One region of the Furfurilactobacillus sp. WILCCON 0119 genome, then DNA from elsewhere that is predicted to be linked to it. Evidence: predicted binding sites of a transcription regulator. Region 1 holds the regulator's gene; each other region holds the start of a gene.

Region 1 (3,178 bases):
CCACCAGAAAAACTGGTGACGTTACGGTCGTACGTGTCTTCATCGAAATGAAAGGCATGGAGAACACCACGAATCGTGGCCTGATAGCCATAACCGTTATTTTCTGTGAAGTCGTGCTGCAACTGGTCGTAGTCGGTTAGTAAGTGGGTGTAATCTGTACTGGTATGATCAGCCGCGGGGTCGGCAATTTGGGCTTCGAGTTGATGCAACTGGGCTTCCTGACGCTGCTGCTGAGCAAAAACGGTGAGCATTTCGTCCCAGACGGTGTTGCTCGAGGTTAAGCCGGCGTCCTGGGGAAGGTAGCCGATGGTGGCGCCCTTTGAAGAGGAAATGGTCCCCTCATCAGGCTCCGTAATGCCAGCAATCATTTTCAGCAGGGTGGATTTTCCGGCACCATTCCGGCCCACCAAACCGACACGGTCGCGGTCGTTAATGGTCATTGAAACGTGTTGAAATAAAGTATCAGCGCCGAAACGTCGCGCAACTTGTTGCACCTGAAGCACTTGCATAAATTGAGGTCTCCTACATCATAAAAGTCTTTGTTCTATTTTAGCATGTTGTGGGGTGGGATTGCGAAAGGGACAAAAAGTTCGTGAAATGAACTAATGATTGGTGGATAAACGCGTGTAACCACTCGAGAAGTGGTCTAAAAATTAATCAGTAAAAGAAACGCCGGTTTAAGCCACTTTTGCGCATTGAAAAATGGTGAAATGCCCTTGTAATTTTGCGAAATACCCGAATGCTGATATGAAATATGCTTCACAATAAGGGGCCCTATGCTATAATTTACCTTACAACGAGTTTCACAAGGATAACCCGCAAAGTGCGGAAAGAAAAGGAGTGACTGCTGTGGCTGAACAACGAATTCCACGGGCAACGGCAAAACGGTTGCCAATTTATTATCGATACTTGAACATTCTCCTCAACGCAGATAAGATGCGCGTCTCATCAACAGAATTGTCAGAAGCAGTGAAGGTGGATTCCGCCACGATTCGGCGGGACTTTTCCTATTTTGGTGCACTAGGAAAACGGGGCTACGGCTATGACGTGCCTAAATTACTTGAATTCTTCAAACGAATCTTAAATCAGGATCAACTGACTAACGTTGCATTGATCGGGGTTGGGAACCTTGGGCATGCATTGCTCAACTTTAACTTCCACCAAAACAGTAACGTTCGGATCAGTGCCGCTTTTGATGTGAACGAAGCCATCATTAATACAGTTCAAAGTGGTGTGCCAATTTATCCACTGGATGAGATGGTACAACAGTTGCGGGATCAACAAATTGAAATTGCAATTGTGAGTGTGCCAGAAGACACAGCGCAAGACGTGACGAATCAAGTGGTTGAAGCTGGTGTTCAGGGAATTTTGAACTTTACGCCACGGCGGTTAACGGTTCCTGACAACATTCGGGTTCAAAACGTCGATTTAACAAACGAATTACAAACCTTGATTTACTTCATCGACCATTACGAAGGTGGCGACGATGGGGAAGAGGACGACGAATAAGCACGGTTTAACAACATTTGGACAATGAGCCAGATGTTTTTTTATTGTCAAAAAACATTTGGCTCACGTTGCCGTATGTCTTGGTGAATGGGGCGTCAGTGGCTTGGGAAAAAACTTTTTGACTAAGTTTGACCAAAACACTTGCATTCAGAAAGCGGCATGGTTATCATAGAGCATGTTGTTAGCACTTAACGTATAAGAGTGCTAAAAGCTCTGATTATAATAATGATATTGGAGGGAATCAACGTGTTAAAACCATTAGGAGATCGCGTTATTTTACAAGCTTCAGAAGAAGAAGAACAGACCATTGGTGGCATTGTCCTTGCAAGTAATGCACAGGAAAAGCCAACAACTGGGAAGGTTATCTCAGTTGGAACTGGCCGGATTTTGGACAACGGAACGACGGTTGCCCCACTTGTTAAAGCGGGCGACGTTGTGATGTTTGACAAATATGCGGGAACCCAAGTTTCAGATAACGGTAATGACTACCTGGTTCTCCATGAAAAAGACATCGTTGCGGTTGTTGAATAACAACGCAGCGTTAACAAACCGAAATAAGCATGTGTCAGCACACTAAAATACAGTTGAGGTGGCAGAAAAATGGCTAAAGATTTGAAGTTTTCAGAAGACGCCCGGAGCGCAATGCTCGCTGGGGTCGATAAATTAGCAAACACAGTAAAGACAACGCTTGGACCAAAGGGACGGAACGTCGTTTTGGAACAAACATACGGTTCACCAACCATCACAAATGATGGGGTAACGATTGCCAAGGCCGTTGAATTAAAGGATCATTTCGAAAACATGGGTGCTAAGTTGGTGGCAGAAGTTGCTTCCAAGACAAACGACATCGCCGGTGACGGAACAACGACCGCCACGGTGTTGACGCAATCCATCGTTAACGAAGGGATGAAGAACGTTACGGCGGGTGCAAACCCTGTTGGGATTCGCACCGGGATCGAAAAGGCAACCAACGCCGCCGTTGATGCCTTGCACAAGATGAGCCACGATGTGAAGACTAAGTCTGACATTGCTCAGATTGCGTCCATTTCAGCCGCTGATCCAGAAGTCGGGACGTTGATTGCCGACGCAATGGAAAAGGTTGGTAACGATGGTGTGATCACCATTGAAGAATCTAAGGGAATCGAAACAACGTCCGATGTTGTTGAAGGAATGCAGTTTGACCGTGGGTACATGAGTCAATACATGGTTACCGACAACGACAAGATGGAAGCTGACTTAGACAACCCATACATCCTGATTACCGACAAGAAGATTGCGAACATCCAAGACATCTTGCCATTATTGCAATCAGTTGTTGAACAGGGCCGTGCATTGTTGATCATCGCCGATGACATTACCGGTGAAGCACTCCCAACGTTGGTATTGAACAAGATGCGGGGAACATTCAACGTGGTTGCCGTTAAGGCGCCTGGTTTTGGTGACCGGCGGAAGGCACAACTGGAAGACATCGCTGCCTTGACTGGCGGAACCGTTGTGACTGATGACCTTGGCCTGAACTTGAAGGACACAACCGTTGAACAGTTGGGTCAAGCAGGTAAGGTTACGGTTACTAAGGACAACACTACCATCGTTGAAGGTGCAGGTAACAAGGCGGCCGTTGAAGAACGGGTTGCTAACATCAAGAGCGAACTGGAAGCCACAACGTCTG
Region 2 (3,178 bases), on a different contig from region 1:
CAGAGCGTAATCAGCCAGTGGGTACTTCACGTGGGTCTTGGAGTCAGTGATAACGGCGAATGGCGTTACTTCTGAACCAGTCCCTGAAGTCGTTGGGATCGCAACAAACTTAGCCTTGTTAGGCTTTTCGAATGTGTAGGTCCGCTTCCGGATGTCTAAATACTTCTGCTTAGCACCGAAGAAGTCTGCATCTGGGTGCTCGTAGAACATCCACATGTTCTTTGCGGCATCAAGTGGTGACCCACCACCGATGGCAATAATCGTGTCAGGCTTAAATTCGTTCATCAAGCGAACACCGCGGTCAACCGTATCTGTTGATGGGTCTGGTTCAACCTGGTCAAAGACTTCGATCTGAACGCTAGTGCCGTTTGGCCGTTTGCGCAGACGATCGCGGACGATGTCGACGTAACCGTTCTTAACCATGGATGGTGAAGCAACAACGAAGACTTTTTCAACGCCTTCCATGTCAGTCAGGTAACGAACTGAGTTCTTTTCAAAGTAAACTTTACTTGGGATCTTAATCCATTGCATGTTGTTTCTCCGTTTAGCGATCGTCTTAACGTTAATTAAGTCAAATGATGAAACGTTGTGAGAAACGGCATTCTTACCCCATGAACCAGTCCCTAACGTTAAGGAAGGAATCATGTTGTTGTAGATGTTCCCAATCCCACCAACAGCTGATGGTGTGTTGATCAGAACACGGCTGGCCTTCATGCGAACACCAAATGAAGTCATTAAGTCTTCATCTTCAGTTTGTAATGAAGCGGTGTGACCAAGGCCACCAAAGTCGAGTAAGTCTTCACAAAGCTTCAGGGCGTCTTCACGCGTTGCGGCCTTGTAAACAGACAGAACTGGTGACAATTTTTCAGCTGACAATGGGTAGTCAGGACCAACGCCATCGATTTCAGCTAACAGAACCTTTGTGTTTTCAGGAACTTTGATGCCGGCAAGCTTGGCAATGTCAAAGGCTGATTTCCCAGCGATTGGGCCCTTAACACCGTGGGTGCGAGGGTCAAACATTGCTTCACCCAAGGCCTTTTGATCTGACTTCTTAACTAAGTAAGAACCAAGGCGTTGGAATTCAGCCATCACGTCATCGTAGATGTCAGCGTCGATAACAGCTGAGTTTTCAGAAGCACAAACCATCCCGTTATCAAACGTCTTTGACAAAGTAATGTCGTTCACGGCACGTTTGATGTTTGCTGATTTTTCAATGTAAACGGGGCCGTTACCAGGTCCAACACCCAAGGCTGGTTTCCCAGTTGAGTAAGCAGCCTTAACCATTCCAGGACCACCAGTTGCCAACGTTGAGGCAATGCCATCGTTGTTAATCAACAGGTTTGTGGCTTCGATTGAAGGTTGGTCAATCCATTGAACCATGCCTTCAGGAGCACCAGCGGCAATAGCAGCGTCACGAACAACTTTGGCTGCGGCCACACATGATTGTTGTGCTTGTGGGTGGAAGGCAAAGATGATTGGGTTCCGTGTCTTCACGGCAATTTCTGCCTTGAAGATCACCGTTGATGTTGGGTTCGTAACGGGTGTGATCCCGGCGATAACACCAAGTGGTTCGGCAACTTCAGTGATTTCTTCCACTTCATCTTCACGAATGATGCCAACTGTCTTGTCATCCTTGATCTTGTGCCAAATGTTTTCTGAGGCGTAAATGTTTTTAATTGCTTTATCTTCGACAATTCCGCGACCAGTTTCTTCAACAGCTAACTTGGCCAAGTCCATGTGCTTGTCTAGTGCTGCCATCGCCATTTCATGAACGATGTGGTCAATGCGTTTTTGATCAAAATCATCCATCTTGTCGAGCGCTTCGTGACCTTTGTCAACGAGCTTTTGGATCATGTCTGCTACATCAATTGTTTCTTTTTCGGCTTTTTTCTCAGTCTTCACAACCATTGTTTGAATTCCTCCATCAATGTTGAAGTTATTGTTATCTCTTTCACAATTAGTAGTTTAGCACCTTGTAAAAACTTTGCAAGTCTTTTTGCTCAAAAAATAACAAATGAATTTTAAGTAACCGCTTACATTAGTGTTACCAGTGAATTACTGCTCGTAATGTTTTTTCATCCTCATTGGTTTTGTTATTAATGAACCTTTGTGAATAGTAAAACTTTGTTATATGCCAACATGTCCTTTCCCCAATTAATGGCTCATTTCCAGCCGTTAACTTAACCAACTAAATAATCAACTTTTTAGTTGGTTTGCCAGCTGCTAACTTCACACAGATGGTATAATATTTGGGTTAGTCAGCAAAACGCACACGTTTTAAACCCTTACATCATTCGTTTTATGGAGAAAAAATATGTCTTTACGCACTCATTTCGTCCTCAAACTCACCCTCGTCGTTTTCGTGAGCGTCCTTTTCAGTCAGTTTGCCGGCATTAGTTCAACCGGCCTCACGCCTGACCCCATTGTCGCCAGCGCGGCTACCCATGAAAAGCAATCACACCAAGCGACGTACCCAGATCTCATTAAGTATCCCCATGCGTGGTTGTTGGTTTCATTAAAGCACCAGCGCGTTTACGTGATGAACGGCAAAACAAAACTTTACACGATGCTGGCTTCTACCGGGATGCATGATTCAACACCAACCGGAACTTTTCACATTGAAGCCGAACGGGGGACCTATTTTTACGCACCGCGCTTTAATGAAGGAGCTTATGATTGGGTGTCATGGAAGGATCACGGCGTCTACTTGTTCCACTCAACACCAACTGACGAACAAAAAAACATTCTTCCTGGCCCGAAAGCCGACTTAGGTAAACGCCCATCTTCCCACGGTTGTGTCCACCTTTCCATTCCGGATGCCCACTGGGTCTATGAAACCATTCCAACCGGCACCACTGTTAAAATCATTAAGGGGTAACCAATCATCATAACGGGGAACGCATCAACCATGAAAAAAACCATCATTCTGTTAATTCTTTTACTCACCTTTACGGGTACCAGTACCGTTCTTTGTACTAGGGGGCACGCTGACACCCAATCTGTTTCCACGTTGGTCATGGACGCCAAATCTGGGCATGTCTATCAAAAAAGTGACGCCACCACACCACGACCAGTTGCTTCCATTTCGAAGCTCTTCATCATCTATCTCGCACTGCAAAAAATTAACCAGGGAAAATTAAAACTGGATCAGCAGGTCACAGCACCCGCAGATATTGCG
Region 3 (3,178 bases), on a different contig from region 1:
TATTTAATGAGCGGTCTTCCGCCAGGGCATGGTCGGCAGGAATGCCGTGTGCCACTGCATATTCGCGCATGGCCACACCTTCTGGCCGCGTCTCATTGCCACCCTGACCGCCCGAAAGAATGAGGATCGGGGCGACGCCGGTTGCGGCCCGCTGCCGCTGATAAAAACGAATGCCACGATCGATCCGCTGTGCGAGCAAGGGGGGCACGTCGCCACCATTGATCAGACCGCTGCCAAGAACGATGACGTATTGTTGATTCAGTTTGGGCCGGTTAAATTGGTAAAGGACGAGGACGGTCAGGTAGTTGTAGAACCAAAATAAAAGGTAAAAAACGACCAGATCGGTAATCATGGCGAAAAAGTTAAACCATCGTTGGGACAGAAAGTGACCCGCCAACCGGTCGATCAGCGGAATCAATAAAATGCCAAGTCCCAAGATGAGGGTGAGCATGTTCCCAACAGAATGACTTTCACGGCGCCAGACAACGGCCGCGTTCCAGAGAAGTAAGACACTTTGACCAAGAAAAAGCGCCATGATGGTTAGTAGAACAATGATAAATGGCACACCAAAGGCGATGATCAACAGGTGATTGTTGAGGTGTAAAATGCTTCCACCAAGGGCTGCGAGGGCTGTGTAAAAGGCAATGTTAAACCAAATTCCGTTGATGAGCCGCCGTTTTTCAATGTGCCAAGAAAGCGCAAAGCCGCCGGCAAACATAATGGCAATGAGCCACATGCTAAGTAGTAATAGCGTCGCTGAGTCATGAAGTTGCATAAAAGGTGGTTCCCCCCCAGTCAAATGATGGATTTTTGGGACCGACACCAGGTTACCGGCGCCGACCCCAAAAGTCCGTGTGTCGAAAAACGATTGATCACTTAAGAAGTGACCAATCGTTTCAAGGAAAATTTGTTTATTGAATCACGTTAGCGTTTCAGACGGGTCATTAGCCCCCAAAAAGGGATGCCCACATCATGAAAGCACCGATAAGTGTCATCGCCAACATCACGAGTGTGACACAAAGCCCAGCAAGATACCATAAGGCATGGTAAACGGTCACTTTATTCATCATCATTTCCTCCGTTACACTTCACCTTAAAGTGTAGTGACTGTGGTGGAGAAGTCAATCATAAACTACATAAAACGGAATAAAGTGGAAACAGCGCAATAATTTTAGTGGAAAACCATTCCGCCATCAACCGTAATCGTTTGCCCAGTGATGTAGTCAGAATCGCTGCTGGCAAGAAAACCAACCACGTTAGCGACATCTTCGGGTTCTGAAAGGCGTTTCAAAGCGATGTCCTTGGCGAATGTTTGCATGCCCCATTCGTCATCTTTACCCGCGTTTTGGCCCACTTCATGGGCGATGTCTAACATCATTGGTGTCCGGACGATTCCTGGTGCAAAGGCGTTAACGGTAATGTTCTCGTCAGCTAATTCCTTAGCGGTTGTTTGGGTGATTCCGCGGATGGCAAACTTCGTGGAACCGTACACCGTGAGGTTAGGGTTCCCGACTTCACCGGCTTGAGACGTTGCGTTAATAATTTTACCACCGTGATTTAACCGCTTCATGGCAGCATGTGCGGCCTGAGTGCCCCAGACAACACCACCAGTGTTGATCATGGTGACATTGGCCAGTTGTTCAGGCGTAACGTCGTCAATGGGTGTGGTTGGGGCAACCCCGGCGTTGTTGACCATAACATTTAGGTCGCCAAGTTGGGCCACTGTTTTATCAACGGCTGCAAAGACAGCATCGCGGTCAGCAACATCGGCAGCGATGGAAATGGCTGTTCCGCCATTTGCAATGATCTCTTCAGCAATGTGGTCAGTTTTTGATTTTGTCCGGCCAACAAGTGCAACGGCAAAACCATCATTAGCTAAACGACGGGCAATGGCGGCACCGATTCCCTGGCCGGCACCGGTAATAAAGGCAACTTTTTGTGTCATGGGAAAATCCTCTCTTTGACTTTGTGATTTTAATAACTAATCCCTAGTATAGGGGACACGCGGCAATAAGGAAAGGACGAATAAAAAAAGGTGTTGGATGGCAGGTTCGATTAGGAAATAAACAGGCAGAAGAAAAACGACTGGTCACCGGCATACCAGCGGATCAGTCGTTTTCAATTGAGCAGACCTCGTGGTGTGCAGGCGCTACCGCAACTATTTAATGGTTAGGGGTTGGTAGGCAGGGGTCCACTTCGTTTTAAGGACTGCTTCCTTAACGTCAGTAATGGGCCGCTGATTCAGGTGCTGGTCCACGGCGCTTTGAGCCACGGCCTCGGCCACCGTTTCGGAAAAGACACTGAGTTTATCGACAGGGGGCAAGACGGCAGCCCCTGGTTGGGTTGGATCAACGAGCCCACCGAGTGAGTGGGCGGCCTTACTGATCATCGTATCGTTTAGAACCCGGGCCGATGACGCAATCGTGCCGAGGCCCAGTCCCGGATAAACGAGGGCGTTGTTGGCTTGGCCGATGTGATAGGTCACCCCGTCGTAGACAACATCAGGGGTTGGAATCCCAGTTGCAATCAGTCCGCGTCCGGCCGTCCATTTAATGAGGTCGCTAGCGGATGCTTCAGCCAGTTTGGTTGGGTTCGACAACGGGAAAATGATCGGGCGGGGCGTGTGAGCAGCCATGTTTTTGATGATGGCTTCCGTAAACGTCCCCGGTTGGGTGGACGTTCCGACCAGAATGGTGGGGTGAATGGCGTCGACCACGGCGGCCAAGTTCGTGAGTGCCTCAGGATGAGCAAATTCACTGCGTTGGCGAGCAAATGGCCGTTGTTCCGGTGTCAGATCTGTCATGTCATCGAACAACAAGCCCTGTTTGTCGACCATGTAAAAGTGGCGACGCGCCTCATCCTCGCTGAGGCCCTGTTCAACCATTTCATCGAAGATGCGGTTGGCAATGCCGGCACCGGCCGATCCTGCGCCAAACGTTAAGTAAGTTTGGTCCGTTAACCGCTGTTTCGAAATGTTGAGAGCACCCAAAATGGCGGCTAACGTAATGATTCCGGTTCCCTGAATGTCATCATTAAACGTCACGTACTTCTGCTGGTACTTTTTAAGGATCTTGGCGGCGTTGTTACGACCAAAGTCTTCAAAGTGAAGGTACATTCCGGGAAAGAGGTCTTCGGCGGTCGTCACGAACTGGTCGATAAAGTGATCGTAGTCAGTGCC

What was found. The regulator Rex, encoded in region 1, represses fermentation and respiration genes when NADH is low (regulators of the CRP and FNR family bind a similar motif). The targets are predictions, from matches to a motif close to TTGTGAANTANTTCACAA.
Region 2: the regulator Rex is predicted to act here: its motif matches at 1,940-1,957, upstream of adhE (bifunctional acetaldehyde-CoA/alcohol dehydrogenase).
Region 3: the regulator Rex is predicted to act here: its motif matches at 1,967-1,984, upstream of ACRYI5_RS06350 ((S)-acetoin forming diacetyl reductase).

What each region holds. Positions count from the first base shown of each region.
Region 1 is NZ_JBPCCV010000002.1:261,857-265,034, reverse strand. Features, by position in the region: gene ACRYI5_RS04815 (ABC-F family ATP-binding cassette domain-containing protein) at 1-509, opposite strand, end outside; gene ACRYI5_RS04810 (redox-sensing transcriptional repressor Rex) at 850-1,509, shown strand; gene groES (co-chaperone GroES) at 1,756-2,040, shown strand; gene groL (chaperonin GroEL) at 2,110-3,178, shown strand, end outside.
Region 2 is NZ_JBPCCV010000003.1:265,359-268,536, forward strand. Features, by position in the region: gene adhE (bifunctional acetaldehyde-CoA/alcohol dehydrogenase) at 1-1,908, opposite strand, end outside; gene ACRYI5_RS06805 (L,D-transpeptidase) at 2,315-2,878, shown strand; gene ACRYI5_RS06810 (D-alanyl-D-alanine carboxypeptidase family protein) at 2,909-3,178, shown strand, end outside.
Region 3 is NZ_JBPCCV010000003.1:170,901-174,078, reverse strand. Features, by position in the region: gene ACRYI5_RS06355 (YdcF family protein) at 1-775, opposite strand, end outside; gene ACRYI5_RS06350 ((S)-acetoin forming diacetyl reductase) at 1,172-1,945, opposite strand; gene ACRYI5_RS06345 (malolactic enzyme) at 2,159-3,178, opposite strand, start outside.